Regions from separate parts of the Streptococcus viridans genome, predicted to be linked through region 1. Evidence: predicted binding sites of a transcription regulator. Region 1 holds the regulator's gene; the other holds the start of a gene.
What was found. The regulator Rex, encoded in region 1, represses fermentation and respiration genes when NADH is low (regulators of the CRP and FNR family bind a similar motif). The targets are predictions, from matches to a motif close to TTGTGAANTANTTCACAA.

Region 1 (16,482 bases):
TGTTTGAAGCCTATCAGCCTAATGCCAAGCGCTACTGGATCGCTCCACCTTCCGAAGAGGAATTTGCAGCATCCTGCAATGAATTTTGGTGGGTATCGGCTTATGTCGTCAAAGGGATACGAAGAAATCAGCTCCTCTATGCGACCGACCACCTCTATGGCATTTGCCAGCAAGAACTCCTCAAGATACTAGCTTGGCAGGTAGCAAGTGATAAGGGAATAGTTGATATCGGAAAGAACTACAAGTACCTTTTTCACTATTTGCCTGCTGAGCTGGAGAAGGATTTCTCAGCACTTCTTGATCTATCTAGTCTAGAGAGAATCAGCCAATCCTTATTTGCTACCATGAAGTTATTCGATGGTGAAGCGCAAGAATTAGCCCAAAAGATGGAATTTGCCTATGATCAGGAAGTGGCTGAGAAGATGATGATTTATGCTGAGAAAAATCTGTCGAATCATTGATTCAATCAACTATTTTAAACATCTTAAACTACAGAAAGAAGTCTTTGGTTACTTGAAGTGACTGAATTCCTTTTTCTAAAAATCTATTCAACATTCTTTGAAAGGAGTTGAACACGCCCTAAATACTGTGTGAAACTCTTGATTCTAACATTTAACTACGTATTAAAAACTACAGAAAGGATCGTTTGGTTACTTGTAGTAACTGAACACGGGACTAATTTCTTAGGAAAAAAGATAAATCGCTTTGGGTTCATGGAACCCTGCATCAATTTCCTATTTTTCTACAGAAATTTTCGGCAAGCCGTAACGTCCCTTTGTATCTTATATGAGTAATATCCAAAATATGTCCTTAGAGGACATCATGGGAGAGCGCTTTGGTCGCTACTCCAAATACATTATTCAAGAACGGGCTCTTCCTGATATTCGGGATGGCTTGAAACCTGTTCAGCGGCGGATCCTTTATTCTATGAATAAGGATGGCAATACCCATGACAAGGGGTACCGCAAGTCGGCCAAGTCTGTCGGAAATATCATGGGGAATTTCCACCCTCACGGGGATAGTTCGATCTATGATGCCATGGTCCGCATGTCTCAAGACTGGAAGAATCGTGAGATTCTTGTTGAGATGCACGGTAACAATGGTTCTATGGACGGTGATCCACCGGCTGCCATGCGTTATACGGAAGCCCGTCTATCTGAAATTGCTGGTTATCTCCTTCAAGATATCGAAAAGAACACAGTGCCATTTGCCTGGAACTTTGACGATACAGAAAAAGAGCCAACTGTTTTGCCTGCAGCCTTTCCAAACCTCTTGGTCAATGGGGCTACAGGGATTTCAGCTGGTTATGCGACAGATATTCCGCCCCATAACCTTGCTGAAGTCATCGATGCGGTGGTCTACATGATCGACCATCCTTCTGCTAAGGTAGACAAACTCATGGAGTTTCTTCCTGGACCTGATTTCCCGACCGGTGCCATTATCCAAGGGCGCGATGAGATTAAGAAAGCCTATGAAACTGGTAAGGGACGGGTGGTTGTCCGCTCTAAGACAGAGATCGAGCAGCTCAAAGGTGGCAAGCAGCAAATCGTCGTCACTGAGATTCCTTATGAGATCAACAAGGCCGTCTTGGTCAAGAAGATCGACGATGTTCGTGTCAATAACAAGGTGGCCGGTATTGCAGAAGTTCGGGATGAGTCTGACCGGGATGGTCTTCGCATTGCCATTGAGTTGAAGAAAGATGCCAATGCAGATCTAATCTTGAACTACTTGTTCAAGTACACAGATTTACAGGTCAACTACAACTTCAATATGGTGGCAATTGACAACTATACCCCTCGTCAAGTTGGGATTCTACCGATTTTATCAAGCTACATTGCTCACCGTCGAGATATCATTGTCGCTCGCTCTCGCTTTGACAAGGAAAAGGCCGAACGACGCCTCCACATTGTAGAGGGATTGATCCGCGTCATCTCCATCCTTGATGAAGTCATCGCCTTAATCCGTGCTTCTGATAACAAGGCAGATGCTAAGGAAAACCTTAAGATCAGCTATGATTTCACAGAAGAGCAAGCAGAAGCCATTGTCACCTTGCAATTGTACCGTTTGACCAATACAGATATCGTCACCTTGGAAGAAGAGCATGCTAACCTCAAGGAGCAAATCGCGACCTTGGCTGCTATCATAGGGGATGAACGGACCATGTTCAATCTCATGAAGAAGGAATTGCGTGAAGTCAAGAAGCTCTTTGGCAATCCGCGTCGTAGTGAGCTACAAGACACTGCTAAAACAATTGAGATTGATACAGCCAGCCTCATTGTCGAAGAAGAAACCTACGTTAGCGTGACCCGTGCTGGTTATATCAAACGGACCTCTCCTCGTTCTTTCAATGCATCTACAGTGGAGGAAGTAGGTAAGCGGGACGACGATGAATTGATTTTCGTAGAGCCTGCTAAGACTACCCAGCATCTCTTGCTCTTTACCAACTTAGGAAATGCCATTTATCGACCTGTTCATGAATTAGCAGATACCAAGTGGAAGGACATCGGCGAACACCTCAGTCAGACCTTGACCAATTTTGAGCAGGAAGAAGAAATACTTTTTGCGGAGATTGTGGATCAGTTTGAGGGTGTGACCTACTTTGCAGCTACCCAACAAGGACAAATCAAGCGCTTTGAACGCAAGGAATTGAGCCCATGGCGGACCTACCGCTCCAAATCAACGAAGTACGCTAAGCTGAAAGACCAAGAGGACCGTATCGTAGCGGTTGCACCAGTTGTCCTCGAGGACATCATGATCATTACCCAAAATGGCTATGGTCTGCGCTTCAATATTGAAGAGGTGCCAGTAGTTGGGGCTAAAGCAGCAGGAGTCAAAGCTATTAACCTGAAAGATGGAGATCAAGTGATAGCTGTCTTTAAGTCAACGACTCCAAGCATGTACATTCTGACCCAGCGAGGCAGTTTGAAACGGATGTCCCAGGACGATATTCCAGTGACCAGCCGGGCTAAACGCGGACTTCAAGTCTTACGTGAATTGAAGTCTAAACCACACCGCGTCTTCAAGGCAGGTCCAGTCTTCACGGACCAAGTTGATTTTGATCTCTTCACGAGCCAGGAAGAAGTAGCAGAGCAGGATCAAATCCTTCAGATTACCTCCACTACAGGTCAGGTGACAGAAGTGGATGTTACCCAACTCAACTTATCAGAACGAACTAGCAATGGTTCCTTTGTCAATGATCAAATTTCTGATCAAGAAGTCTTTACTGCTAGAATCGAATAAAAACAAAATTAGCCAGTTTATGGCTAATTTTGTTTGCTCGATAAATTTTCTGAAAATTGCAAATTTCACTTGAAATTCTCATGAAATGGTGTAAAATAGAGTACATGAATAAAGTCATCCTTTGTGGTGGCTCTTGCTATTTAGCAAGTCTTGAATGGAAGAAGGATAACAGACATGACAGTATCACTTGATTGGGAAAATCTTGGATTTTCTTATATGAAATTACCTTACCGCTATATCGCCTATTACCGCAATGGTGCTTGGGAAAAAGGAGAACTATCCGAAGATGCTACACTTCATATTTCGGAATCTTCTCCAAGTTTGCACTATGGACAGCAAGCTTTCGAGGGGCTGAAAGCTTACCGTACAAAAGATGGCAGTATTCAATTGTTCCGTCCAGATGAAAATGCCAAACGCCTGCAACGGACTGCTGATCGTCTTTTGATGCCTCAAGTTCCAACGGATATGTTTGTTGAAGCTTGTAAAGCAGTAGTGCGTGCCAATGAAGAATATGTCCCACCGTATGGAACAGGTGGAACCCTCTATCTTCGTCCGCTTTTGATTGGAGTCGGAGATATCATTGGAGTGAAGCCAGCAGAAGAATACATCTTTACGATCTTTGCTATGCCAGTAGGAAACTACTTCAAGGGCGGCTTGGTTCCAACCAACTTCTTAATCCAAGACGAATATGACCGGGCAGCTCCTCATGGGACGGGTGCAGCGAAAGTCGGTGGAAACTATGCCGCTAGCCTCTTACCTGGTAAATTAGCTAAGTCTCGGAACTTCTCAGACGTGATTTACTTGGATCCAGCGACCCACACCAAGATTGAAGAAGTGGGATCTGCTAACTTCTTTGGGATCACAGCTGATAATGAGTTTGTGACTCCACTTAGCCCATCAATTCTGCCATCTATTACCAAGTATTCCTTGCTCTATCTTGCTGAGCATCGTCTTGGTTTGAAACCAATCGAAGGTGATGTCCCAATCGATAATTTAGACCGATTTGTCGAAGCAGGGGCTTGTGGAACTGCTGCCGTTATTTCACCAATCGGGGGAGTTCAGCACGGAGATAACTTCCATGTCTTCTATTCAGAAACAGAAGTAGGACCAATTACCCGCAAGCTTTATGATGAATTAACGGGCATCCAGTTTGGTGATATAGAAGCACCAGAAGGATGGATCTTCAAGGTAACTGAATAAATCAATCATAAGAGGGGGGACTCCCTCTTTTTTTCATAGGAATAAATACTAGCAAAATAAAATAATTTAATCATGAAACATTTTCGGCTTGCAAGCATGTGAAAATTTTTGTAAAATAAAGGGGTTGAAATGAGGTAGAAGAATGAGTAAAAAAGATAAAAAAATCGAAATTCAAATTGCAGATAGTAAAGTGGTTGTAGGTAAGGAAACCTTTGATGGCTACCAATTAACGATTGGGAAGAAGGCTATTGCTGAGATTGCTGATATGGGGGCTCAATTTGCCCTCGTAAAAAATGCATCTGTAGACAGTCTTTATAAATCCCTTGAAAAAGCAGTGGAAAGTGCCATCGAAAATTATAATTTGCACAAATAAGGGGTTGCATTTTAATAAAATCAATGGTATAATTGTGACTGTTGATTTGCTTGGAGAGATAGCGAAGAGGCTAAACGCGGCGGACTGTAAATCCGCTCCTTCGGGTTCGGGGGTTCGAATCCCTCTCTCTCCATTAGTGTTCATTGTGACGATGATAAAGTGACTAAGGTCAGCGCTCTTTTTGGGGTATAGCCAAGCGGTAAGGCAAGGGACTTTGACTCCCTCATGCGTTGGTTCGAATCCAGCTACCCCAGTTCTAGGTAATATCAGATAAGGTGGTAAAATATCTACTCAGGTATTTTATTTCTTTATATGAAGATGTCGTTGTAGATCATTTTGATTACGTTGCGAGTGCTTGCTTAGGAAAAATAATTATAAGTATGTCAAGTTTAGAAAACTTGATTGTTGGAGGATTTTTTAGATGAATGAATTTGAAGATTTGCTAAACAGTGTTAGCCAAGTTGAGCCAGGTGATGTTGTTACTGCTGAAGTTTTGACAGTTGACGCTACACAAGCTAACGTTGCAATCTCTGGAACTGGTGTCGAAGGTGTCTTGACTCTTCGCGAATTGACAAACGATCGTGATGCGGACATCAACGACTTGGTAAAACCAGGTGAAACACTTGAATTGCTTGTTCTTCGTCAAGTAGTTGGTAAAGATACTGATACAGTAACTTACCTTGTATCTAAAAAACGTTTGGAAGCTCGCAAAGCATGGGACAAATTGGTCGGACGTGAAGAAGAAGTTGTTACTGTTAAAGGAACTCGCGCTGTTAAGGGCGGACTTTCAGTAGAATTTGAAGGACTTCGTGGATTTATTCCAGCTTCAATGCTTGATACTCGTTTTGTACGTAACACTGAACGTTTCGTAGGTCAAGAATTTGATGCTAAAATCAAAGAAGTTGACGCAAAAGAAAACCGCTTCATCCTTTCTCGTCGTGAAGTTGTTGAAGCTGCATCAGCTGCAGCTCGCGCTGAAGTATTCGGTAAATTGAACGTTGGTGACGTTGTAACTGGTAAAGTTGCTCGTATCACTAGCTTCGGTGCTTTCATCGACCTTGGTGGTGTTGATGGATTGGTTCACTTGACTGAATTGTCACACGAACGCAACGTTTCACCTAAATCAGTCGTAACTGTTGGTGAAGAAATCGAAGTGAAAGTTCTTGACTTGAACGAAGAAGAAGGTCGCGTATCACTTTCATTGAAAGCTACAACACCTGGACCATGGGATGGCGTTGAACAAAAATTGGCTGCTGGTGATGTCATCGAAGGTACTGTTAAACGTTTGACTGACTTCGGTGCATTCGTTGAAGTATTACCAGGTATCGATGGACTTGTACACATCTCACAAATTTCACACAAACGTGTTGAAAATCCAAAAGATGTGCTTAAAGTTGGACAAGAAGTAACTGTTAAAGTTCTTGAAGTAAATGCTGCTGATGAACGTGTATCACTTTCTATTAAAGCTCTTGAAGAACGTCCAGCTCAAGAAGAAGGCGAAAAACAAGAAAAACGTCAACAACGTCCACGTCGTCCAAAACAAGAAAAACGTGACTTTGAACTTCCAGAAACTCAAACTGGATTCTCAATGGCTGACTTGTTTGGCGATATCGAATTGTAATATTCAAAAAGCTTACCTCTCGGTAAGCTTTTTTTACTTGTAAAATTCTCGAGAATTTGATATACTATAACAGTTGCCACCCTTAGTGTAATGGATATCACGTAAGATTCCGGTTCTTGAGATGGGGGTTCGATTCCCTCAGGGTGGATAAGGATAGGAGAGCGGAGAGGCTCTCTTTTTTTGTATCTGGATAGGAAAGATACCTGTGAATTTTTAAGAGCAGTATCGAACTCTCAGTGCCCTTTTCGATGATATCAAGAAAACACCATGTCCTAAGACATGGTGTTTCATTATTTGTTTAGTTTTTAGAAGCTGCTTGGAATTCTGGGTTCTTCCATGCTTCGTCGATAATTGCTTGCAATTCTTTTGCAGAAGCTTGCATTTTTTGTGTTTCAGCGTCGTTCAATGGGATGTTTACTGGACGAACGATACCGTGTGCACCAACGATCGCTGGTTGACCGATAAAGACGTTCTCAACTCCGTATTGACCTTCTTGGAAGACTGAAAGTGGAAGTACTGCATTTTCATCATCAAGGATAGCACGAGTGATACGAGCAAGGGCAACGGCGATACCGTAGTAAGTAGCACCTTTCTTGTTGATGATTGAGTAAGCAGCATCACGTACAGAGATGAAGAGATCTACAAGGTCAGCTTCGTTCAAGTCACGGTTTGCTTGCAACCATTGTTCCAATTTCACACCGGCAACGTTAGCATGTGACCAAACAGCGAACTCTGAGTCTCCGTGTTCACCCATGATGTAGGCGTGAACCGAACGTGCATCAACACCGATAGTTTCAGCAAGAGCTTGACGGAAACGAGCTGAGTCAAGAGAAGTACCAGAACCGATAACGCGTTCTTTAGGGAAACCTGAGAATTTCCAAGTAGAGTATGTCAAGACGTCAACTGGGTTAGCAGCTACAAGGAAGATACCGTCAAATCCTGAAGCAACAACTTGCTCAACGATTGATTTGTTGATGGCAAGGTTTTTTCCAACGAGGTCAAGACGAGTTTCACCTGGTTTTTGAGGAGCACCAGCAGTAATAACAACGAGGTCAGCATCCGCACAATCTTCGTACTTAGCAGCATAAATCTTCTTAGGAGAAGTGAAGGCAAGAGCGTGGCTAAGGTCTTCAGCATCACCAACCGCTTTTTCAAACAATTGAGGGATTTCAATGATACCTAATTCTTGTGCGATTCCTTGAGTAACGAGTGCGAAAGCATATGATGAACCTACAGCGCCGTCACCAACAAGGATAACTTTTTTATGTTGTTTAGTTAATGTCATTATTCTAAACGTCTCCTTCTATTTTTTTGGGTTTTCCCATTCGCATTTATTCTACCACTTTTACAATTCTTTGTCACGGTTTTACGCTTAATTTAGACGATGTAAACGTTTTTACTCTTGTGTTCCGAAGGAGAAAAAAAGCACTAAATGTGTTATAATAGTATGGTGAATTAATTAAAGAGAGGCATTGTTTTAATGCAGGATAATAACTTAGTTGATGTTAATTTAACATCGGAAATGAAGACCAGTTTTATCGATTACGCTATGAGTGTTATCGTGGCTCGGGCTCTTCCTGACGTTCGAGATGGTTTAAAACCAGTTCATCGTCGAATCCTATATGGAATGAATGAACTTGGTGTTACGCCAGATAAACCACATAAGAAATCTGCCCGTATTACTGGGGATGTTATGGGTAAATACCATCCGCATGGGGACTCCTCTATTTATGAGGCTATGGTTCGAATGGCTCAATGGTGGAGTTATCGTTACATGCTTGTAGATGGGCATGGGAACTTTGGTTCTATGGATGGAGATGGAGCCGCTGCCCAACGGTATACAGAAGCTCGTATGAGCAAGATTGCTCTTGAAATGCTTCGTGATATCAACAAAAATACAGTTGATTTCACAGATAACTATGATGCCAGTGAAAGGGAACCAAACGTTCTTCCAGCTCGCTTCCCTAACTTGTTAGTCAATGGTGCGACAGGGATTGCGGTAGGGATGGCGACAAATATCCCGCCACACAACCTCGGTGAGTCTATTGATGCTGTCAAGTTAATGATGGACAATCCTGATGTGACAACGCGTGAGTTGATGGAAGTGCTTCCTGGACCAGATTTCCCTACTGGGGCCTTGGTCATGGGCAAATCAGGTATTCATAAGGCCTATGAAACAGGAAAGGGCTCAATTGTCTTACGTTCTCGCACGGAGATTGAAGAGACCAAAACAGGGCGCGAACGCATTGTCGTTACAGAATTCCCTTATATGGTCAATAAGACTAAAGTGCATGAACACATCGTTCGCTTGGTTCAAGAAAAACGGATTGATGGAATTACGGCAGTTCGGGATGAGTCCAACCGTGAAGGGGTTCGTTTCGTCATTGAAGTCCGTCGCGATGCATCAGCCAATGTTATCTTGAACAACCTCTTCAAGATGACCCAAATGCAGACCAACTTTGGTTTTAACATGTTGGCCATCCAAAACGGTGTCCCTAAGATTCTCTCTCTTCGTGAGATCCTAGGATCTTATATTGAGCACCAAAAAGAAGTAGTGACTCGTCGGACGATTTTTGATAAAGAGAAGGCGGAAGCTCGTGCTCATATCTTGGAAGGTCTCTTAATCGCTCTTGATCACATCGATGAAGTGATTAAAATCATCCGTAATAGCCAGACAGATGCAGAAGCTCAAGCTGAATTGATGAGTAAGTTTAAACTTTCTGAGCGTCAAAGTCAAGCTATCTTGGATATGCGTCTTCGTCGTTTGACTGGTTTGGAACGTGACAAGATTCAAAGCGAATACGATGATCTCATTGCTTTGATTGCTGATCTCGCTGACATTTTAGCCAAGCCAGAGCGTGTGGTCGCGATCATCAAGGAAGAGCTGGATGAAGTAAAACGCAAGTTTGGAGATCCACGTCGCACGGAGTTGATGGTGGGAGAAGTTCTTTCACTGGAAGACGAAGACTTGATTGAAGAGACCAATGTATTGATTACGCTGTCTAATAAAGGCTACATCAAACGCTTGGATCAGGATGAATTTACTGCTCAAAAACGTGGGGGACGTGGTGTTCAAGGTACAGGGGTCAAGGATGATGACTTTGTCCGTGAATTGGTTTCTACCAGTACCCATGATCGTTTGCTCTTCTTTACCAACAAGGGACGTGTTTATCGTCTCAAAGGCTATGAAATCCCTGAATACGGTCGTACAGCCAAGGGACTTCCGATTGTCAACTTGCTTAAGTTAGATGATGGAGAATCCATTCAGACCATTATTAACGTTGCTCAAGACCGTAGTGAAGACGCTTATCTCTTCTTTACAACCCGTTCAGGTTTGGTGAAACGGACTAGTGTAGCTGAGTTTGCCAATATTCGTCAAAATGGCTTGAAAGCTTTAAACCTCAAAGACGAGGATGAGCTGATCAATGTCTTCCTCACAGACGGAAATACGGACGTGATCATCGGGACTAAATTTGGTTATTCTGTCCGCTTCAAAGAGTCTGTGGTTCGGAACATGGGCCGTTCGGCAACTGGGGTTCGAGGTGTCAACCTTCGTCCAGGAGACCAAGTGGTCGGTGCAAGCGTCATTACAGATCAAGATGAAGTATTGATTATCACTGAAAAGGGATACGGTAAACGCACGCGTGCAGATGAGTATCCAACAAAAGGACGTGGTGGTAAAGGGATTAAAACTGCTAATGTAGCTGATAAAAATGGTCCTCTAGCTGGACTCATGACTGTCAAAGGAGATGAGGATTTGATGATTATCACCAATACAGGCGTCATGATTCGTACCAGCGTTGCCAATATTTCTCAAACTGGACGTTCGACCATGGGTGTGAAAGTTATGCGTCTGGATCAAGATGCCCAAATCGTAACCTTTACAACGGTTCAAGCTGACGAAAAAGATGAGTCAGAGACTGAAACTGAAAGTGAAGGGTAGGATAAAAAATGGCTTCAAGAAGAAGAAAAAAGAGGAAAACAAGCTTACGCAATCGCTTGATCAATATCTTTGCTACCTTGCTGATCCTTTTGTCTATCGCTCTGATCTTTAATGCTCCGATTCGGAACATGATCATGGTTTGGCATACCAATCAGTACCAGGTTAGCAAGGTATCGAAAAAGACTATCGATAAGAATAAAGATGCCAAGACTAGCTTTGATTTTAAAGAAGTCAAATCGCTTTCTACAGAATCTGTTATCAATGCCCAGTGGCAGGCGCAGAAGTTGCCTGTTATTGGGGGGATAGCCATTCCAGAATTGAAGATGAACCTTCCGATTTTTAAAGGCTTAGATAATGTGGGACTCTATTATGGGGCAGGTACCATGAAAGAGGACCAAGTTATGGGGCAAAGGAATTACTCCTTGGCTAGTCACCATGTCTTTGGTTTGACCGGGGCAAATGAAATGCTCTTTTCTCCATTAGAACATGCCAAAGCTGGAATGAAAATCTATATCACTGATAAGGATAAAGTCTATACCTATGTCATCAATTCTGTTGAAACAGTGACGCCAGATCGAGTCGATGTCATTGCAGATAGAGAAGGGGTAAATGAAATTACCTTGGTGACCTGTGAGGATGCTGCAGCAACTTATCGTACGATTGTAAAAGGTACTTTGGAAACTTCAGTAGATTACTCAAAAGCACCAAAAGATATACTAGAAGCTTTCACAGAATCTTATAATCAAATGCAATTATAATCAACGAAAAGAGAGTGGGACAGAAATCGGTAATTCGTTAGAATTCGATTTCGTCGTCCCACCTCCGCACAGTTGAGTAGGGCTGTAAAAGCTGATGAAATCAGCGTAGTAGAGCCCACTCAACCACTGCGTCTTGCTCGAAAATTTAAAGACAATTGAGAGGCTAGGACTTTTGTCCCAGCCTCTTTTTTTGTTAATTTTCTGCCAACTTGTAAGAGGATAGTCATAAAATGTTACCTGACTGACATATTTTTGCATGCTTTCTATTTTATAATAGAAGAGTGATAGAAAGAAGCTTGGAGGAACCGAATGCACACAGAAGATATCTATACTTTGTTAAGAAACTTCTATGGCTTACTGGTCAATGATTTTCCAAAAACGGGGCTCATTACCAAGGGGATCTACGAGGTTGAACAGGTCTTTGAAACCATTAAAAACCTTCCTGATAATCAAGAGCACTTAATTCGATACGAAATTCGTCAATTCCTAGCGACTTTGGAACAAGTGCAAGAAGGCTATAGAATTAACTTTTCAAACGAAGAAAATCGAATCCTTGAAAACCTAAGGGAAGTAGTTTGTCCTATATAAATTTTATACAGAATCATCCATTTTCCTCCTCAATTGCGAATTATTAATTGAGGAGGTTTTTATGTATCATATTGTATTTCAAGAATCTGGTCTTTTACCTAGAGAACGTTTGCTAACAGAAGGCCCTGATAAGCTCAGTCATCAAGAATTGCTATCCATCTTATTACGGACGGGGAACAAAAATAAAACAGTCTACGAGATTGCTCAAGACTTGTTGGGCTCGCTAAAGAGTTTAAAGGAACTGGCTAGTATGAGCTTTCAGGAGTTACAGGAAGTTCCAGGAATTGGAAAAGTTAAGGCCATTGAGCTATTAGCTGCTATGGAACTTGGGAAACGAATCCAGACCTCACAAGTGATTGAAACGGAACAAATCATGAGTAGTCAGAAGCTGGCAAAAATGATGCAACAAAAAATAGGCCATGAGAAACAGGAGCATTTACTGGCATTGTATCTGAATACCCAAAATCAAATTATTCATCAACAAGTGATTTTTATCGGTACAGTCAATCGTAGCATTGCAGAACCTCGAGAGATATTGCACTATGCCATCAAGCATATGGCGACGTCCTTAATCTTAGTTCACAACCATCCATCCGGAATCATTCATCCGAGCAAGAATGATGATGGCGTCACTCAACAAATGATTGAAGCCTGCAATTGTCTAGGAATTGTTTTTCTTGACCATCTGATTGTTTCAACTGATGATTATTACAGCTACCGGGAGGAGACAGATTTATTGGTATAGAAAAGAGGCTGGGACAAAAGTCCTAGCCTCTCAATTGTCTTTGGATTATCGAGCAAGACGCAGTTGTTGAGTGGGCTCTACTATGCTGATTTCATCAGCTTTTACAGCCCTACTCAACTGTGCGGAGGTGAGACGACGAAATTGAATTCTAACGAATTACCAATTTCTGTCCCACTCTCTTGCTTATCATGAATTTTTGCGCATAAAGTAGAGAAGGGTTTGCAGTTCGCTGGTTAGATCGACATATTGGACAACCACATCCTTTGGAACTGTTAGGTGTACTGGAGAAAAGCTAAGGATTCCCTTGATACCAGCTTCAACCAGTAAATCTGCAACTTCTTGAGATTTTACACTTGGAACGGTTAAAATAGCTGTTTGAATCTCTTGTCCCTCTAGTTTTTCTTTTAGTGTTGAGATGCCGTAAATCGGAATGTTATCTTTACTTTTAGTACCTACTAAGTCATGATCATCCGTATCAAATGCCATGACAATCTTCATTTTGTTTCGCTCATGGAAGCGATAGTGAAGCAGGGCACTTCCCATATTTCCAATCCCGACGATAGCAACATTGGTGATGGAGTTATCATTTAAGAGATCTGCGAAGAAGTTCATTAACTTTTTGACATCATAACCAAAACCACGTCGTCCTAACTCTCCGAAGTAGGAGAAGTCGCGACGAACAGTCGCGGAGTCAATACCGATGGCTTCAGCAATCTGTTTTGAATTTGCTCGCTCGATCTTCTCTGCATTAAAGCGTTTAAAAATGCGGTAATACAGAGAGAGTCGTTTGGCAGTAGCACGAGGAATTGGATTAGTCTTATCTTGTTTCACAATATCACAACCTTTCAAATCTATTTTATAAAAAGTTTGTGAATAAAGCAACTATCTTCTACTAAAAAAACACCAAAATGGTGCTTTTCTTTGTTAGTTGGAATTTCTTAAACTCTGATCAAACTGAATCAGATAGCGATAGAAGTCACCGATTCTTCCAGTGAAAGGTAAAATTTGCCCCTTGTAGGTCACGGAAACAACCTGATAGGAATCTGGAAGGGTCACACAGCCTGAAAAAGCTAGTAGACAGTGATCCAAATTATCGTAGCTAATCTGACGTTCCTTTTGGTATGCATCCAAATAGGTGAGGACTAGAGGAGCATTGGTCATTACTTTTCAATCCTTTCAAAGATTTCGCGCTCAACTAAACTGTCCATGAGGAAGTAGAATTTTTGTTGGATGATTTTGTTTTCTGGATTTTTAAAAATATTTACCAAACGAAGGCCTGACTTGTCAGTAATGTTAATTTTAAATCCTGTTAAATCCTTATTGATAATAATTTTTAGCTTAAAGCCATCTCCGCTATTTGGAACAGCTTCTAATAGACGATTTAATTCGTAGTTTCCAACCTTTGTTTGGGCAAAGGTATTGTCGCGTAGGGTATATTTTTTAATATTTGGATGGATTGCGTATGTGTAATCGCAGTCTGTTAATGAGACAGAAGTTTCAAATGCCATGTAATTCTCCTAAAATTTTGTGAATGGTTGTAATAAAAATATCGACTTCATCAGAAGTATTGAATTCAGATAAACTAATGCGAATAGATTCCTTCAAGCGAGGCGAATCTTCGCCGTAATAAGCTGCAAGGACATGACTTGGTTGAACAGTTCCTGCTGTACAAGCGGAGCCGGTTGAGACTGAAATACCTGCCATGTCTAAACGAAGCAGTAAGATATCATTGCTGATACCAGGAAAGCCAATATTTAAGACATGAGGAAGGTTAGTGTCTGTGCTATTCAGATAGAAATCTAGATCTTCTAGACCAGTTAGGATACGTTCAGATAAGCTCTGAATATACTGATAATTTGCTTCTAACTGATCAGTTGCTTCTTTGAGGGCTTGAGCCATTCCAGCAATTGAAATCAAGTTCTCTGTACTAGCCCGACGCTTGTCTTCTTGGTCACCCCCGTGTAAGAGATTGAAAAAGTCAGGCTTTCTAGCATAGAGGATGCCAACCCCTTTTGGCCCATGAAATTTATGGGCGGATGCGGTTAGGAAATCGATTCCTAGCTCTTCTGGTGCTATAGAAAGTTTACCAACGGCCTGGACAGCATCGACATGAAAAGCAGCAGGATGGTCTTTTAAAAGGTCAGAAATGGCCTTGATGGGTAAGAGATCGCCTGTTTCGTTATTGGCATACATGGTGGATACCAAAATAGTATCGGGACGAAGTGCAGCACGAATATCTTCAGGACGAATCTTTTGATCAACGGGTTGAATAACGGTCACTTCAAACCCAAACTCCTCGACCAAGTACTCAATCGGTTCCAAAACGGCATGGTGCTCAATAGCCGTGGTAATAATATGCTTCCCTTGCTGTCTATGTTTGAGACAGTAGCCCTTTATAACAGTGTTATTACTTTCGGTCCCGCCAGAAGTGAAGATAATCTGTTGACTAGAGGTCTTTAAACAAGTTGCAACGCATTCCCTAGCATCTCTAAGAATCTTTTTCGCTTGACGACCATGGGAGTGGAGGCTAGAGGGATTTCCGAAACTGGTCTCCATCGTTTCTGTCATCACCTTGATTACTCCTGGGCTTAGGGGAGTGGTTGCCGCATTGTCAAAATAAATCACGATATCACCTTATTTCTTGTGGTATGCAAAGAGTGGACTAACTGGTTTACGCTCTTGGATACGTACAAGGGCATCCCCAATCAAATCACTTGCAGTAATGTATTTTACATTTTTTGGTTTTTGTTCTTGGGTTGCTACAGAGTCTGTAACTAAAATTTCTTTAATCGGTGCTTGGTCTAGTAATTCTGCAGCTCCTTTAACGAAAAGTCCGTGACTAGAAACGGCATAAATCTCAGTAGCGCCGTCGCGTTGAACAATTTTTGCAGCCTCAGAGAAGGTTTTTCCTGTATTCAAAATATCATCGATCAGGATTGCTTTTTTACCTTTAACATCCCCGATGATGTAGCCCTCGTCACGGCTAGAGTCGTCTTGGGCGTAGTCGATGATAGCAATTGGGGCATCTAGATATTCTGCAAGATTGCGTGCGCGTTTCACTCCAGAATTTTTAGGGCTGACAACCACTACATCTGAACCGGTTAAACCTTGTTTGATATAGTGATCAGCAAATAGAGGAATCGTGAACAAGTTGTCTACTGGGATATCGAAGAAGCCTTGTACTTGAACCGCATGAAGATCGAGGGTTACAACACGGTCTACCCCTGCCTTGACAAGCATGTTGGCAACTAATTTTGCTGTAATTGGTTCGCGAGGAGCAGCAGTGCGGTCTTGACGAGCATACCCAAAGTATGGAAGGACCACGTTTACGGTATGGGCACTTGCTCGTTGGCAAGCATCTACCATGATTAACAATTCCATTAAGTGATTGTTCACTGGGAAGCTAGTAGATTGGATGATGTAAATATCATATCCACGCACACTTTCTTCGATATTAATTTGGATTTCACCATCTGAGAATTGACGTGAAGAAAGCTTTCCGAGTGGGATGCCAGCAACTTCCGAAATTTTTTGTGCAATTTCTTGGTTGGAGTTGAGTGCGAAGAGCTTCATATTGTTTTTTTCTGACATGTATTTGATCCTCATTTAGATATTTTTGTCTAGTCTTATTTTAGCAAAAAAATTCAGTAATTTCAGCTTTTTAGCAAACTTTGAGCCAATCTTGCTACTTTACTTTTTGCTGACTTGTATTCAATTTGTTTTTCCTTGAGAAATTCGTGAAAATAAGTTTCATCTGAAGCAGCATCCACCTCCATTTCTAACTCATAGTCCTCGATAGAGTTATACCGACTACGGTCAAAAGCTAATAATCCTTTAGGGATTCTTTTCTCCCGTCTCTCTGTTTCTAGACTTCCCCAGACATCTAAGGAATTTAGTGGAATGTCTAAATCAGTGAGAAAGCTGGCAATCTCACCTTGAGGGAGTTTCTTCTTGGAGAGAAAGGCTTCTACTTGTTCAAAAGTAAGGGCTTGATTGTATTCAAAATGTCCCGCA
Region 2 (16,482 bases), 520 kb from region 1:
CGCTTCCCCCAGTTTCGTCGCCATCCAATAGAACGGCACTTGTTTTGAGCTTGCTTACAGGTGATAAGCCCAGACTTTTACGCAGAATATTCTGCATCTTCAACAGGTGCTCTGAAGTAACGATTTGGTAACTTCCGCCATCCGCTAGGGTGGCATCTTCACCTTTCAACTGTTCCATACGGATGTTCTTCAAGGCATCTCGATAGCCCATCAAGTTCATCAAGTTATTCGTATCCAAGGAGATATTGGTCTGCATATTATCACTAACCGCTTCAATAATTCCTTGATAGTTGCTCAGACCATCCAAAGTCAATACTTTCTTGATGATCTTTTCGATGACTTCCCGTTGGCGTTTTTGACGACCATAGTCTCCTTCTGGATCTTGGTAACGCATCCGTGAGTATACCAAGGCTTGCTCACCATCAATCTCTTGACGACCTGGTGGAATTTTCGCTGTGTATTCCGGTTCATTTTCTTCAATCGAAATATCAAAATCAAATGGATTGTTCACCGTTATGCCACCAACCTTATCAACCAGTTGGACCAAGCCTTTCATATTGATCATCGCATAACGGTCGATATGAATATTCATCAAATCTTGGATGGTTTTAATGGCCAATTCTGCTCCACCTTGAGCATAAGCCGAATTTAGCTTAGCTTGGACAGTTTCTCCATCTTGCGTAATATTGGTCAAGATATCCCGTTCCAAACTCATAATCGTTGTTTCACGCGTCTGTGGATTCACTGTCACGAGAATCATGGTATCGCTATTCCCTACCCACTGATCCTCTCTTGAGCCTGATCCAGTATCCACCCCCATGAGCAAGATGGTCATTGGTTTGTTTTCTGCGATGACATTGTTTTCATCGCCAATCCCTTTATAAGTCTTACTCAACGAATTTGTCGACTGATTGAGGATGGTCAGCCCATAGGCTCCAAGCCCGATTGTCGTTACGGCCAACAAACTAAAAAACATTAATAGAATTTTTTTAATCATAGATTCTGTCCATCTATCAGTTTACCCATTAGGTAAACATCCAGATATTCCCCTTCCTTGTATACGCCCCTCTTGCGGAGACCTTCAATTTCAAATCCTAGCGTTTGGTAGAGATGGACGGCTCGTTCATTTCGAACTTGGACACTGAGGTCTAATTTCCGAAGGAGGTTGGTACCTTCTGCCCATGCGATTCCTTCTTCTAGGAGAATACGACCCAAGCCCTTATTCCAATAGGCCTTTCGAACAACGATAAAGAGATCTCCAATATGACGCAAGGCCCTATTTTGATCCGCCGCAATATTTAAGACGCCTACCAAATCCTCACTCAAGTATAACAAAAGACATAATTGGTTGTCTGTTTGTGCTTGTTCTTCAGCAAACATTTCTAACTCTTGCTTGGTCATCCCAAGCCCTTCTGGAGCCAAGGTCATAAAGTCAGATTCAGTCGCCACATCTTTAAAAAAGTCAAGTAAACGCTCTGCATCCGAAGCCTCAGCCTCTTTCAAAAAGAGATCCAATACCTGTTCCATCTTCAAGCTCCTACAGAAGTTAGAAATGAGTCCTTTAATTGTTCTGCACGTTCACCGACAGCTGACAAGCGTATCTCACGTCCGTCGCCGTCCTTGAGCAGTTCAACCTTTAAATATCCAGCAGAAAGACTGGTCTCTAGCAGTTCGCCCCACTCAATAACGGTCACCCCTTCACCAAATAAAAAGTCATCCAAATCAATCGAATCTGGATCGTCTCCAATACGATAGACATCCAGGTGATACAAGGGCAAGCGGCCTTCATATTCTCTCACAATGGTATAAGTGGGACTTTTAATCATCTGACGAATATCCAACCCTTGAGCTAGACCTTTTGTAAAGGTTGTTTTCCCAGCGCCAAGATCCCCTGTCAGAATCACGACATCCTGTTTTTCTAACCGTTGACCCAACTGTTTTCCAAGTGCGATCAACTCTTGTTCATTTTGACTTTTCATTGCTCCATTATACCAAAAATAATTGATTCTTGCCCACTATTTTTAGTCGATCACTTTCGGCCTCACCTGAGACAATCAAAAAAGCTTGGACGATTTGTCCAAGCTTTCTTCTATGTTCATTCTAGTGCAAGGCCATACTGATAAAGTTCAGAATAAACAAAGCATCTAGAATCCAAATCATACTGTGAACCTCTTTGGCTTCACCTTTGACAAGTTTAGTTACTGTATAAGTAATAAAACCTGCTGCAATCCCATTTGTGATGGAATAACTGAATCCCATAAAGATAGAGGTGAAGAAGGCTGGTACAGCTTCTGCCATATCATCCCAATGGATGTTTTTCAGGCTACTCAACATCATGATCCCAACGATGATCAAAATCGGTGCTGTGGCTGCTGTCGGTACAATAGCAAGAAGGGGACTAAAAATACTTGACACTGCGAAACAGATGGCTACTACAAGGGCTGTCAAACCAGTCCGTCCACCAGCTCCAATTCCCGCAGCTGACTCAACATAAGTCGTCACATTCGAAGTACCTGCAATAGCACCAACAGATGTCGCTACGAGGTCTGAATAAAGGGCTTTATCCAATTTAGCGGATTGATGATTTTCACCATTTGTAGCAACGATTCCGACTTTTTCTCCTGTACCAATCAAGGTACCAATCGTATCAAAGATATCTGTCAAGGAGAATGCTAAGATGGCCATCAAGGTTTCAGGAAGACGAGAAGTATTGGTAATCAAAGAACCTAATCCTTCTGAACCAAGTGCAGCACCAAAAATTTTCCCAAGATCATTGACAGCTGCTCCAAGATGGGTGCTAGAAAAGTCAATCGTTGAAAGATCAACAATGCCAAACACAATAGCAAGGACTGTTGTCGTAAGGATTGAAAGGATAATACCACCTTTAATGCCCTTGATGACAAAGAAAACAGTGATAGCTAAGCCAGCCAAAGCAAGGAGGACTGTCGGACTATTGAAACTAACAAGTCCTGGGACCGCTGCAGAATTTGCTGTAATTGCCGCATTCGCCTTGTCAGCCCCTTCTCCTGCCACCGTATAAGTATGTGGATCAATTGAAAACTTCAACAGGCCAGCATTTTTAATTCCGACATAAGCCAAGAAGATTCCGATACCAGCTGAGATAGCTGAACGCAAAGCATTTGGAATTGACTCAATAATCATTTTCCGAACATTTGTTAATGTAATAACCAATGAAATGAGTCCGCAAATAAAGACCATTCCCAAAGCTTCTTTCCAAGAATAGCCCATCCCAAATACCACTGTAAAGGTAAAGAAGGCGTTCAAGCCCATCCCTGGTGCTTGGGCATAAGGCAGATTCGCATAGAAAGCCATCATGAGAGTCCCAACGACTGAACCAATAATGGTTGCTAGAAATACTCCTTGAGCAGGCATTCCTGTTTGGGAAAGCATTTGAGGGTTTACAAACAAGATATAAGACATGGCAAAGAAGGTCGTTAAACCAGCTAATACCTCTGTACGAACCGTCGTTCCGTGTTCAGATAGTTTGAAAAACTTATCCATTTTTCCAATAAACTCCTTAAAAAAAATAAATCTGCTCGCGATTCAATCACGAACAATACCAATATTTTATCAAATATTATTCACTTATACAAGAGATTCATCTGGACAATCTTTCGTGTCATATCATCTTCTATTCGAAAGACTGAAATTTTCCTGTTTATCTGGTATAATGGTAGCATTCGTCTTAAAATATGGTGCTCTATACTCTATAAAACATTCCTTATTTAGAGTTCGAAAAACCATACAAATGAAAGGATTCTTCCTATGAATAAGAAACTAATCGCTGTCGATTTAGATGGCACCTTATTAAATTCTGAGAGCAAATTATCATCCTATACGATTGAAACCATCCAGAAAGTCAGTGAACAAGGCCACCAGGTCATTATTACAACTGGGCGTCCCTATCGAATGGCAGATCACATCTATAAGGAATTGGGATTGGAAAGTCCCATGATTAACTTTAACGGCGCTCTCACTCATATTCCAAATAAAAAATGGTCGAAAGAACTATCCATGACCCTTGATAAAAAATACCTCCTCGATATGGTCGAGAGAGAAAATGACATCCAGGCGGACTTTATTGCAGGAGAGTACCGAAATAAGTTTTATGTCACCCATACCTACCACCATACGATTGATCCCGCCTTATTTGGGGTTTCAAAAATCTCCTCCAAAACAAAATTCGAAGCTCGTAAAGTTACCGAAAACCCAAATGCCATCCTCTTTCAAACACGCGCTGAAGATAAGTATGCTTTAGCCGAAGAAATGCGTGATTACTACCATCACGAGCTAGAAATCAATAGCTGGGGTGGTCCCCTCAACATTCTTGAATGTGCTCCAAAAGGCGTCAATAAGGCCTTTGCCCTCAACTATCTCCTCGAGACTTACGGACTTGATCAGAAAGACCTTATCGCCTTTGGAGACGAACAAAACGATACAGACATGTTGGCTTTCGCAGGAACTGGTTATGCAATGAAAAACGCCAATCCTGTCCTCCTCCCCTATGCCGATAAACAAACCGAGTATACAAATGATCAGGACGGCGTTGCTCGTCAACTAGAAAAACTCTTCCTATAAATAAAGTGAATCGCTTGAATCACCTTTTACAAGAAAGGATTCAAGCTTTTTTGTTTTCTCAAACATACGAAACTTTATAGGGACTTTTTCTAAAAATAATTTAACCAGTTAAGTTTATTTTCAGAAAATTTTCTATGTAAACGCTTGCTAACTGATGGAGTTTGTGATAAAATTAACATAACAAAAATAAAAAAGGAGCCTAGCTCGTTTCATACGATAATGATTCAAGTGATGTTACTTCTCGTTTTATTACCGTCTCTAATTCAACTAAGCTCTTGAGGAGGAAAACTATGAAAGCTGTTGTTGTAAATCCAGAAGGTACTGGTGTTGAAATTGTTGCAAACAAGGAGATGCGCCCATTAGAAACAGGGGAAGCTCTTGTTCAAATCGAATACTGTGGTGTCTGCCACACGGACTTGCACGTTGCTCACGGAGACTTCGGTAAAGTTCCAGGCCGTGTTCTTGGACACGAAGGAATCGGGATTGTTAAAGAACTTGCTCCAGATGTGACAAGTTTAAAAGTCGGTGACCGTGTCAGTGTTGCTTGGTTCTTCGAAGGATGTGGCACTTGTGAATACTGTACAACTGGTCGCGAAACTCTTTGCCGTACTGTAAAAAATGCTGGTTACTCTGTTGATGGAGGAATGGCTGAACAATGTATAGTAACTGCAGACTACGCAGTAAAAGTACCAGAGGGATTAGATCCAGCTCAAGCTTCTTCTATTACCTGTGCCGGTGTTACAACCTACAAAGCTATCAAAGAAGCCAAAGCTGAACCAGGACAATGGATCGTTATCTATGGAGCTGGTGGACTAGGAAACTTGGCTGTTCAATATGCTAAGAAAGTCTTCAACGCTCATGTCATCGCTGTTGATATCAACAATGATAAACTCGAATTGGCCAAAAAAGTTGGGGCAGACTTTGTCATCAACGGTCACGAAGTCGAAGATGTCCCAGGATTGATCAAAGAAAAAACAAATGGTGGAGCTCACTCTGCTGTCGTAACCGCTGTTTCTAAAGTAGCCTTCAACCAAGCAGTAGATTCAGTTCGTGCGGGTGGTCGCGTTGTTGCAGTCGGACTTCCTTCTGAAATGATGGACCTCAGCATTGTGAAAACAGTATTAGATGGTATCCAAGTCATCGGTTCTCTTGTAGGAACTCGTAAAGACTTGGAAGAAGCCTTCCAATTTGGTGCAGAAGGCTTGGTCGTTCCAGTTGTTCAAAAACGTCCAGTAGAAGATGCTGTCAAAGTCTTTGACGAAATGGAAGCCGGAACCATTCAAGGACGTATGGTACTTGACTTCACCAACTAATCAACTCAACCTATTAGACCAGCCCAAATGGACTGGTCTTTTTTAGTTTCTCACAAACAGGACCTGCAAGGGGTTGCTATATTTTTATTTTACCTATTAGAAGCTACTACTACTCTTTTTAGAAACTTTGGTTCCCCTTCATTCCCCTCTTGTCAAGGAATTCCAAAGGATTTTCGAATTTAATGGCTAGATATAGATATTAATAATTCAATATATCAAAACCTCTCTTTTTCCTTTAATTTAGTACTGAAAAATTGACTTTATCATGAAAACGTTTTATAATAGATAAGCTTAAAGTTTTCTTAAACTGAAAGTCAAACAAATTTTATAAGGAGGAATGTCAATAATGAGTATTGGTATCATTATTGCTAGCCACGGTGAATTTGCAGCTGGAATCCACCAATCCGGCTCGATGATCTTTGGGGATCAAGAGAAAGTTCAAGTGGTTACGTTCATGCCAAGTGAAGGCCCAGATGATCTCTATGCTAAATTCAATGCTGCTGTTGCCGCATTTGATGCAGAAGATGAAGTCTTGGTTTTGGCTGACCTTTGGAGTGGTTCTCCATTTAACCAAGCGAGTCGCGTTATGGGAGAAAATCCAGATCGTAAATTTGCGATCATCACTGGATTGAACCTGCCGATGTTGATTCAAGCTTATACAGAGCGTTTGATGGATGCAACTGCTGGCGTTGATAAAGTTGCTGCAAACATCATCAAAGAATCTAAAGATGGAATCAAAGCTCTTCCAGAAGAATTGAATCCAGTCGAAGAAGCAAGCACTGCTTCAGTTGCTCCTGTAGCCCAAGCTGCGATTCCAGAAGGAACGGTTATCGGAGATGGAAAACTCAAGATTAACCTTGCCCGCTTAGATACACGTCTTCTTCATGGACAAGTCGCAACTGCTTGGACACCCGATTCAAAAGCTGATCGGATCATTGTTGCTTCAGATTCTGTTGCCAAAGATGAACTCCGTAAGGAATTGATCAAACAAGCGGCACCAAATGGTGTGAAAGCAAACGTTGTCCCAATTCAAAAATTGATTGAGGTTGCTAAAGACCCTCGCTTTGGAAATACCCATGCTTTGATCTTATTTGAAACACCTCAAGATGCTCTTCGCGCCATCGAAGGTGGTGTTCCGATTAAAACCTTGAACGTTGGTTCAATGGCCCACTCAACTGGTAAAACCATGGTTAACAATGTGTTATCAATGGATAAAGATGATGTGGCTACATTTGAAAAAATGCGTGATCTTGGAGTTGAATTTGACGTCCGTAAAGTGCCAAATGACTCTAAGAAAGATTTGTTTGACTTAATTAACAAAGCTAACGTTCAATAATCGATTACTTACGAAAGGATTTTAAACATGTCTATTATTTCTATGGTATTAGTGGTCGTTGTTGCCTTCTTAGCAGGTCTTGAAGGTATCCTTGACCAATTCCAATTCCACCAACCCCTTGTTGCTTGTACCTTAATCGGTTTGGTAACAGGTAACTTGACTGCTGGCATTATGCTTGGTGGTTCACTTCAATTTATTGCACTTGGCTGGGCAAACATTGGTGCCGCAGTTGCACCCGATGCTGCCCTTGCATCTGTCGCTGCTGCCATCATCATGGTACTTGGGGGAGACTTCAGTACAAAAGGAATCGCTGTCGCTCAAGGTGTCGCTATTCCACTTGCAGTTGCTGGTCTTTTCTTGACCATGATCGTCCGTACCCTTTCCGTTGGTTTGGTTCACACTGCCGACGCTGCTGCTAGAAAAGGGGATATCAAAGGTGTAGAACGCGCTCACTTTGTGGCCCTTCTTCTTCAAGGTCTTCGTATCGCCATTCCTGCAGCCCTCTTGTTGATGATTCCTGCTGAAACTGTTAAAACTGCTCTTGAACAAATGCCAAAATGGCTCTCTGATGGAATGCAAATCGGTGGTGGTATGGTTGTAGCCGTTGGTTATGCCATGGTTATCAACATGATGGCAAGCCGTGAAGTTTGGCCATTCTTTGCCATTGGTTTTGCTCTTGCAGCCGTTAGCCAATTAACTTTGATCGCTCTTGGAGCAATTGGTGTTGCCCTTGCCTTGATCTACCTTACTCTTTCTAAGAAAGGTGGCAATGGAGGTGGCGGAGCCGCTACTTCTAACGATCCAATCGGCGACATTCTCGAAGACTATTAAGAAAGGTGTGACACTATCATGACTGAAAAATTACAATTATCTAAATCAGATCGTCAAAAAGTTTGGTGGCGTTCAACCTTCTTGCAAGGTTCTTGGAACTATGAACGGATGCAAAACTTGGGTTGGGCTTACTCATTGATCCCAGCTATCAAAAAACTCTACACGAAGAAAGAAGACCAAGCGGCTGCTCTTGAACGTCACATGGAATTCTTCAACACTCACCCATACGTTGCCGCTCCTATCATCGGGGTAACACTTGCTCTTGAAGAAGAAAGAGCAAACGGTGCTGCGATTGACGATGCTGCCATCCAAGGGGTTAAAATTGGTATGATGGGTCCTTTGGCGGGTATCGGAGATCCAGTCTTCTGGTTTACAGTACGTCCTATCCTTGGTGCCCTTGGTGCATCACTTGCTGCGTCTGGTAACATCCTTGGCCCACTCATCTTCTTTATCGCATGGAATGCGATTCGTATGGCCTTCTTGTGGTACACGCAAGAACTTGGATACAAAGCAGGTTCTGAAATTACCAAAGATATGTCTGGTGGGATCTTGCAAGACATCACTAAAGGAGCTTCTATCCTCGGGATGTTCATCCTTGCTGTCTTGGTAGAACGTTGGGTATCTATTAAATTCATCTTTAATGTTTCTTCTGTCAAATTAGACGACAAAGCTTATATCCACTGGGATAAACTTCCTGAAGGACACAAGGGTATCCAAGAAGCCTTCGCTCAAGTTGGTTCAGGTCTATCTCAAACACCTGAAAAAGTTACGACTTTCCAACAAAACTTGGATTCATTGATTCCTGGTTTGATGGGATTGCTTCTTACTTTCGCTTGTATGTGGTTGCTTAAGAAGAAAGTATCTCCAATCACTATCATCATCGCCCTCTTTGTAATCGGTGTCTTGGCACACGTTGCTGGCTTGATGTAAGCAAAGATCAACAAAAAAGAAGGTTTCGACCTTCTTTTTATTATGGTATAATGAAATGAACATTGTTACAGGAGGATCACATGGCGCAATCACAGAATAAAACCGTGGAATTCCATACCACTGGTGTCTCTTATCTAGGTGTTGGTGGAAAGGTTGGAAAAATGTTAGTTGGAGATGTGGCTTTTGAATTTTACGCAGATGCTAATGTAGAAGACTACGTCCAAATTCCCTGGAAAGAAATCGAACAGATTGGAGCCAACGTATCCGGGCGTAAAATTAGCCGCCATTTTGAAATTTACACCAAGGAAAGTAAGTTCCTCTTTGCTTCTAAAGACTCGGGTAAAATCTTAAAAATTGCCCGTCAACACCTTGGAAATGATAAAATTGTCAAGCTTCCCACCTTGATCCAAACCATCGCAGCTAAAATTAAAAATCTATTTGCAAAATAGCTCCTTTTCTTGTATAATAAACGAAAACGGATAAGTAAATTAAAGAAATCTTTCAGAAAGTCTGCGGTTGCTGCGAGCAGATAGAAATCTTAATTGAAATTCTACCGTTTAGTTAAAATACAATATCGAATCAAGTGCACACCTGTGAAGTTGGATGGAACCGTGGCTCTGCCACTCCAACACTCTGACAGGTGTGTTTTTTGTTAAAGGAGAAGCTATGTTAGATATTAAACGGATTCGTACAGACTTTGATGCAGTTGCTGAAAAATTAGCGACACGCGGTGTAGATGCTGCCATCTTGAACGAAATGAAAGAAATCGATGCCAAGCGTCGTGACATCTTGGTCAAAGTAGAAGGCCTCAAGGCTGAGCGTAACACAGTATCTGCTGAAATCGCCCAAGCCAAACGCAACAAAGAAAATGCAGATGATAAGATTGCTGCCATGCAAACTCTTTCTGCAGAAGTCAAAGCATTCGATGCAGAATTGGCAGAAATCGATGCGAAATTGACAGAATTTACTACAACCCTTCCAAACATTCCTGCTGATAGTGTACCTGTTGGAGCAGATGAGGATGACAACGTAGAAGTTCGCCGTTGGGGAACTCCTCGCGAGTTTGACTTCGAACTAAAAGCTCACTGGGACCTTGGAGAAGACTTAGACATCCTTGACTGGGAACGTGGTGGTAAAGTCACTGGCGCTCGTTTCCTCTTCTACAAGGGGCTTGGAGCTCGCTTAGAACGTGCTATCTACAATTTTATGTTGGATGAGCATGGCAAGGAAGGATACACAGAAGTCATCACACCTTACATGGTCAACCACGATTCTATGTTTGGTACTGGTCAATATCCAAAGTTCAAGGAAGATACTTTTGAACTCAGCGACACCAACTATGTCTTGATTCCAACTGCCGAAGTGCCTCTGACCAACTACTACCGTGACGAAATCATCGATGGCAAGGATCTCCCAATCTACTTTACTGCCATGAGCCCTTCTTTCCGTTCAGAAGCAGGTTCTGCTGGTCGTGACACTCGTGGTTTGATCCGTTTACACCAATTCCATAAGGTAGAAATGGTCAAATTTGCCAAACCGGAAGAATCATATGAAGAATTGGAAAAGATGACAGCCAACGCTGAAAACATCCTTCAAAAACTCAACCTTCCATATCGCGTAGTTGCTCTTTCTACAGGAGACATGGGCTTCTCAGCTGCTAAGACTTACGACTTGGAAGTATGGATCCCAGCACAAAATACCTATCGTGAAATCTCAAGCTGTTCAAATACGGAAGATTTCCAAGCACGTCGTGCCCAAATCCGCTATCGTGATGAAGCTGACGGTAAGGTTAAACTTCTTCACACCTTGAATGGTTCTGGATTGGCTGTTGGACGTACAGTGGCAGCTATTCTTGAAAACTATCAAAACGAAGATGGTTCTGTAACTATTCCTGAAGTCCTTCGTCCATACATGGGTGGAGCTGAAGTCATCGCACCAAAATAAAGTTTTAAAAAACTGAGTCTTGCAAATTGCAAGCTCAGTTTTTTAATATTTACGAAAACGTTGGTAACGTTGCTCTAGAAGTTCTTCGAGAGGCAAGGCTTGTAGCTCCTTCAATTCTGCTTGGATTTCCTTCTTCACTTGAGCTAGTAATTCGCCATTGGAAAAACCATGCTCCGGAATCACCTTGTCCACAATGTCCATATTCAACAACTCATGCGAAGTAATCTTCATCAATTCAGCTGCTTCCATGGCACGGCTTCCGTCTTTCCAAAGAATAGAAGCAAACCCTTCTGGACTCAAGACTGCATAGATGGAGTTCTCCAGCATCCAGACCTTATCTGCTACACCAAGAGCTAGGGCACCACCTGAGCCACCTTCTCCGATGATAATCGCGATAATCGGAACTTTTAAATCACTCATTTCCATGAGGTTGCGGGCAATAGCCTCACCCTGTCCCCGCTCTTCAGCACCAACACCCGGATATGCACCCGCAGTGTTGATGAAGGTTACTACTGGACGACCAAATTTCTCCGCCTGTTTCATCAAACGCAAGGCTTTTCGATAGCCTTCTGGGTGGGGTTGGCCAAAGTTTCGACTGAGGTTGTCCTGAAGATTCTTTCCTTTTTGAATCCCCACAACCGTTACCGCTTGATCCCCTAACCAGCCAATTCCGCCAATTACTGCACCGTCATCTCGGAAATTTCGATCTCCATGCAATTCGATAAAGTTATCAAAAATTCCATGAGCATAATCGAGAGCTGTCAAACGTCCTTGGTCACGAGCTTCTTTAATAATTTGTGTTATTCTTGTCATTACTTCCCTCCATGAAAGGCTAACAAGTCTGCGATTGTTGAACGCATTTCACTACGCTGGACAATCACATCCACAAAGCCATGCTCCTGCAAAAATTCAGCCTTTTGGAAATTATCCGGCAACTGTTCCCGTACGGTAGACTCGATCACTCTTCGACCTGCAAATCCCACAAGGGCTTGACTCTCTGCAATGATAATATCTCCTTCCATTGCAAATGACGCCGTTACCCCTCCTGTTGTTGGGTCTGTTAGAACTGTCAGATAAAATAAGCCTGCTTTTGAGTGTCTTTGAACAGCTGCAGAGATTTTAGCCATCTGCATCAAACTGACGATTCCTTCTTGCATCCGAGCTCCACCAGAAGCGGTAAAGAGCACAACTGGGAGCTTTTCTTCTGTCGCCAATTCAAATAGACGCGTAATCTTTTCACCGACCACAGAGCCCATAGAAGCCATGATGAAATTAGAATCCATAATACCGAGAGCCACTTGATGGCCCCCGATCTTTGCAGTTCCTGTTAGCACAGCTTCATCAAGTCCTGTCAATTCACGAACAGCCGCCAATTTCTTCTTGTAGTTTGGAAACTTAAGCGGGTCCTTGGTCTCAATACCCGTAAACAATTCAATAAAGCTTCCTGGATCAATTGTCAATTGAAGTCGCTCTACCGCAGATATTCGGAAGGTATAACCACACTTAGGACACAGACGTTCACTTCCTAGATCCTTTTGATAAATCGTATGTTTACAGCCCGGACACTGAGAAAACAACTCATCTGGAACCTCTGGTTTCGGCTGAGGTGCTTCAATGGCCGACCGATTGGGATTAATTCGAATGTACTTATCTTTTTTAGAAAATAAAGCCATCAACTTCTCCTTACTTGGTAAAAGAACTTTGTAATTGTGCCCGTTCATTCCTTGTGAAAATGAATCTCACATTTACAAAGTTCATTGCTTATTGATTTTTCTGATAATTTGGTAAAAATGTCTCCATCAGAAAGGCGGTATCGTAATCACCAGCAATCACATTCGAATCTGAAATCAAATCCAATTGGAAATCACTGTTAGTCATTACACCGTCAATTTCCAACTCATAGAGGGCGCGTTGCATCTTCATCAAGGCATCAAAACGATTCTCTCCATGGACAATGATTTTGGCAATCATACTATCGTAGTAAGGTGGAATCGTATAGCCAGGATAGACAGCAGAATCCACGCGCAAGCCGACTCCTCCACTTGGAAGATAGAGATTGGTGATTTTTCCTGGGCTAGGTGCAAAGTTAAAGGCAGGATTTTCTGCATTGATCCGGCATTCAATCGCATGGCCAGAAATTTGAATATCTTCTTGGCTTACAGACAATTCTTGCCCAGCAGCAATTTTAATTTGCTCTTTCACGATATCAATTCCAGTGACAAATTCTGTTACGGGATGCTCAACTTGAACCCGAGTATTCATCTCCATGAAGTAAAATTCGCCTTTACCTTCATCGTAAAGAAACTCGATTGTCCCAGCATTTTCATAGCCAACAGATTCTGCCGCGCGGACAGCTGCAGATCCGATTTGGTCTCGAATTGTCTTACCGATTGCTACGGATGGAGATTCTTCGAGGACTTTTTGGTTGTTTCTTTGAAGGGAACAATCCCGTTCACCCAAATGAACCACATGTCCAAATTGGTCAGCCAAAATTTGAACCTCAATATGACGAGCTGGGTAGATGACGCGTTCAAGGTACATAGCTCCATTGCCAAAGGCCGCCTTAGCTTCTGTCGAAGCAGATTCAAAAGCTGGAACTAGGTCCTCTGCCCGTTCTACTTTACGGATACCTTTACCGCCACCTCCAGCTGACGCCTTCAGCATAACAGGATAGCCAATCCGATCAGCAACTTCCAAGGCTTCTTCAGCTGTATGAACTTCACCATCTGATCCTGGAATCACAGGTACGCCTGCTTTGATCATTTGTGCTCGGGCATTAATTTTATCACCCATCATATCCATAACAGATCCTGATGGTCCAATAAACTTAATCCCTACTTCTTCACACATGGTGGCAAACTTCGAATTTTCACTCAAAAATCCAAATCCTGGGTGAATCGCTTCTGATCCAGTCAAGACAGCTGCAGATAAAACAGCATTCATGTTCAAATAAGATTCGGTTGACTTGGCAGGCCCAATACAAACTGCTTCATCCGCTAGTAAGGTATGCAAGGCTTCTTTATCAGCCGTTGAATAGACAGCGACTGTTTCAATTCCTAATTCACGAGCAGCTCGAATAATCCGGACCGCAATTTCACCACGATTCGCGATTAAAATTTTTCGGAACATAGAAACCTCCCTAGTTACCAATTGCAAATGTTAGGGTCCCGCTAGCAGCTAATTTCCCATCGACTTCCGCTTTTGCTTCCACGACCGCAATCGAACCACGACGCTTGACAAAGGTAGCCGTCATCACGAGCTGATCTCCCGGAACGACTTGTTTTTTAAATTTAACCTTATCCATTCCAGCGTAAAAGACTAATTTCCCTTTATTTTCTGGTTTGGATAATTCTAAGACACCGGCAGTTTGTGCCAAGGCTTCCATAATGAGGACACCTGGCATTACTGGGTAGCTTGGAAAGTGCCCATTAAAGAAGGGCTCATTGATCGTCACATTCTTAATGGCTACAATCGTATCCTCACTTGTTTCAAGGACGCGATCCACCAACAACATCGGATAGCGATGCGGAAGAGCCTCTTTAATAGCTTGAATATCGATCATTTAATCCGTACCAATCCTTTCCCAAACTCAACCATTTCTTCATTTGAAACAAGGATTTCAGTGACAATTCCATCCCTTGGTGCAGGAACTTCGTTCATAACTTTCATCGCTTCAATAATCAATAGGGTTTGGCCTTTTGAAACGCTATCACCAACCTGAACAAAAGCTGGTTTATCTGGACCTGAAGCTAAATAAGCTACACCAACAAGAGGACTTTCAACCACTTCCCCTTCTGCTGCTACTGCTGGACTTGCTTCAGGAGCTGGTGCTGAAGGAGCAACTGGTTCTTCTGCAAGAACAACAGGGCTCTCAACAGCAGGTGCCACTTCCTGAACTACAGGAGCTGGCGTAGCAGGTTGTGGGCTAGCTACACTGCCAGTATTTTTACTAAATGATAGCACATCAGTTGCATTTTGATAGCTAAATTCACGAAGACTAGATTGGTCAAATTGACTCATTAGGTCTTTAATCTCTTGAATATTCACTTTATCCCTCCCAACGTTTAAAGGCTAAGACAGCATTGTGTCCTCCAAATCCAAATGTATTGGAAATAGCATAGGAAATCGGACGTTCTTGCCCTTCACCAAAGATGACATTGGCTTCAATATAATCTGATAACTCTTGTGTTCCAGCAGTTTTTGGAACATATTGATGGCGAATTGCTTCAATCGTCGCAATAGCTTCAACTGCCCCTGCTGCTCCCAAGAGGTGACCTGTAAATGATTTTGTAGAAGATACTGGAACTTCTGTACCAAATACAGAAACGATTGCACCACTTTCTCCTTTTTCATTTGCTGGAGTAGAGGTACCATGAGCGTTGACATAATCAACTTGAGCTGGTTCAATTTCTGCCTCATCCAAAGCCAACTTCATTGCTTTAATAGCACCTTGACCTTCTGGATGTGGAGAAGTCATATGGTAAGCATCACAAGTATTTCCGTAGCCCACGACTTCAGCAAGAATGGTTGCACCACGTTTTTCAGCGTGTTCCAAACTTTCAAGTACCAACATTCCTGATCCTTCACCCATTACAAATCCATTCCGATCTTTATCAAATGGAATAGAAGCACGAGTTGGATCTTCTGTTGTTGAAAGAGCTGTCAAGGCTTGGAAACCGGCGATTGCAAATGGCGTAATAGAAGCTTCTGAACCACCAACCAACATCAAATCTTGGAAACCAAACTTAATAGCGCGGAAAGCATCTCCAATCGCATCATTGGAAGAGGCACAAGCAGTATTGATCGATTTACAAATTCCATTAGCTCCAAAACGCATGGCAACATTACCAGATGCCATATTTGGCAAAGCTTTTGGAAGGGTCATTGGTTTGACACGTTTTGGTCCTTTTTCATGCAAACGAATCACTTGATCTTCGATTTCTTTGATACCACCAATACCAGAAGCAACAATGACACCAAAACGATCTTTATCAATAGCTTCTACATCTAAACCTGCATGATTCACAGCTTCTTGAGCGGCATACAAGGCATACAAAGAGTAGTTGTCAAAGCGGTTTGTATCTTTCTTGATAAAGTACTTATCAAATGGGAAATCATGGATTTCAGCTGCATTATGAACAGCAAAGTCACTGTGGTCAAATTTTGTAATCGGACCAATTCCAATCTTTCCTTCTTTTAAACTATTCCAAAATTCTTCTGGAGTGTTTCCGATTGGAGATGTCAAGCCATAGCCTGTTACAACAACACGATTTAATTTCATTTCAAAACCTACCTCTTTTTATTGCATGGTTAAGCCACCATCAATTGCGATGACTTGCCCTGTTAGATATTCTTGAGTCGCAAGAAAGACTGCAACATCTGCCACTTCTTCTGTATTTCCAAATCGTTTCATTGGAATTTGAGCGAGAGACATTTCTTTAATTTTTTCAGGAAGTCCTTCTGTCATATCAGACTCAATGAAGCCCGGCGCAATGACATTGACACGGACATTTCTACCAGCTACTTCAC

Region 2: the regulator Rex is predicted to act here: its motif matches at 4,761-4,778, upstream of adhP (alcohol dehydrogenase AdhP).

The regions. Positions count from the first base shown of each region.
Region 1 covers NZ_LR134266.1:918,101-934,582, forward strand. Annotated here, with positions in the region: gene EL081_RS04915 (aminoglycoside 6-adenylyltransferase) at 1-461, shown strand, start outside; gene parC (DNA topoisomerase IV subunit A) at 787-3,240, shown strand; gene EL081_RS04925 (branched-chain amino acid aminotransferase) at 3,415-4,440, shown strand; gene EL081_RS04930 (DUF2969 domain-containing protein) at 4,583-4,813, shown strand; tRNA gene EL081_RS04935 (tRNA-Tyr) at 4,866-4,946, shown strand; tRNA gene EL081_RS04940 (tRNA-Gln) at 4,996-5,067, shown strand; gene rpsA (30S ribosomal protein S1) at 5,235-6,434, shown strand; tRNA gene EL081_RS04950 (tRNA-Arg) at 6,511-6,582, shown strand; gene EL081_RS04955 (L-lactate dehydrogenase) at 6,733-7,719, opposite strand; gene gyrA (DNA gyrase subunit A) at 7,915-10,377, shown strand; gene EL081_RS04965 (class A sortase) at 10,386-11,135, shown strand; gene EL081_RS04980 (hypothetical protein) at 11,445-11,723, shown strand; gene radC (RadC family protein) at 11,785-12,468, shown strand; gene EL081_RS04995 (redox-sensing transcriptional repressor Rex) at 12,655-13,299, opposite strand; gene EL081_RS05000 (DUF4649 family protein) at 13,393-13,629, opposite strand; gene EL081_RS05005 (DUF1831 domain-containing protein) at 13,629-13,976, opposite strand; gene EL081_RS05010 (cysteine desulfurase family protein) at 13,966-15,093, opposite strand; gene EL081_RS05015 (ribose-phosphate diphosphokinase) at 15,103-16,059, opposite strand; gene EL081_RS05020 (CYTH domain-containing protein) at 16,122-16,482, opposite strand, start outside.
Region 2 covers NZ_LR134266.1:402,787-419,268, reverse strand. Annotated here, with positions in the region: gene brpA (biofilm formation/cell division transcriptional regulator BrpA) at 1-997, opposite strand, end outside; gene EL081_RS02320 (GNAT family N-acetyltransferase) at 994-1,527, opposite strand; gene tsaE (tRNA (adenosine(37)-N6)-threonylcarbamoyltransferase complex ATPase subunit type 1 TsaE) at 1,530-1,979, opposite strand; gene EL081_RS02310 (NCS2 family permease) at 2,101-3,522, opposite strand; gene EL081_RS02305 (Cof-type HAD-IIB family hydrolase) at 3,787-4,599, shown strand; gene adhP (alcohol dehydrogenase AdhP) at 4,890-5,912, shown strand; gene EL081_RS02295 (PTS sugar transporter subunit IIB) at 6,259-7,248, shown strand; gene EL081_RS02290 (PTS mannose/fructose/sorbose transporter subunit IIC) at 7,276-8,079, shown strand; gene EL081_RS02285 (PTS system mannose/fructose/sorbose family transporter subunit IID) at 8,098-9,009, shown strand; gene EL081_RS02280 (DUF956 family protein) at 9,090-9,458, shown strand; gene serS (serine--tRNA ligase) at 9,676-10,953, shown strand; gene EL081_RS02270 (acetyl-CoA carboxylase carboxyl transferase subunit alpha) at 10,996-11,766, opposite strand; gene accD (acetyl-CoA carboxylase, carboxyltransferase subunit beta) at 11,766-12,626, opposite strand; gene EL081_RS02260 (acetyl-CoA carboxylase biotin carboxylase subunit) at 12,715-14,082, opposite strand; gene fabZ (3-hydroxyacyl-ACP dehydratase FabZ) at 14,093-14,515, opposite strand; gene accB (acetyl-CoA carboxylase biotin carboxyl carrier protein) at 14,512-15,000, opposite strand; gene fabF (beta-ketoacyl-ACP synthase II) at 15,002-16,234, opposite strand; gene fabG (3-oxoacyl-[acyl-carrier-protein] reductase) at 16,253-16,482, opposite strand, start outside.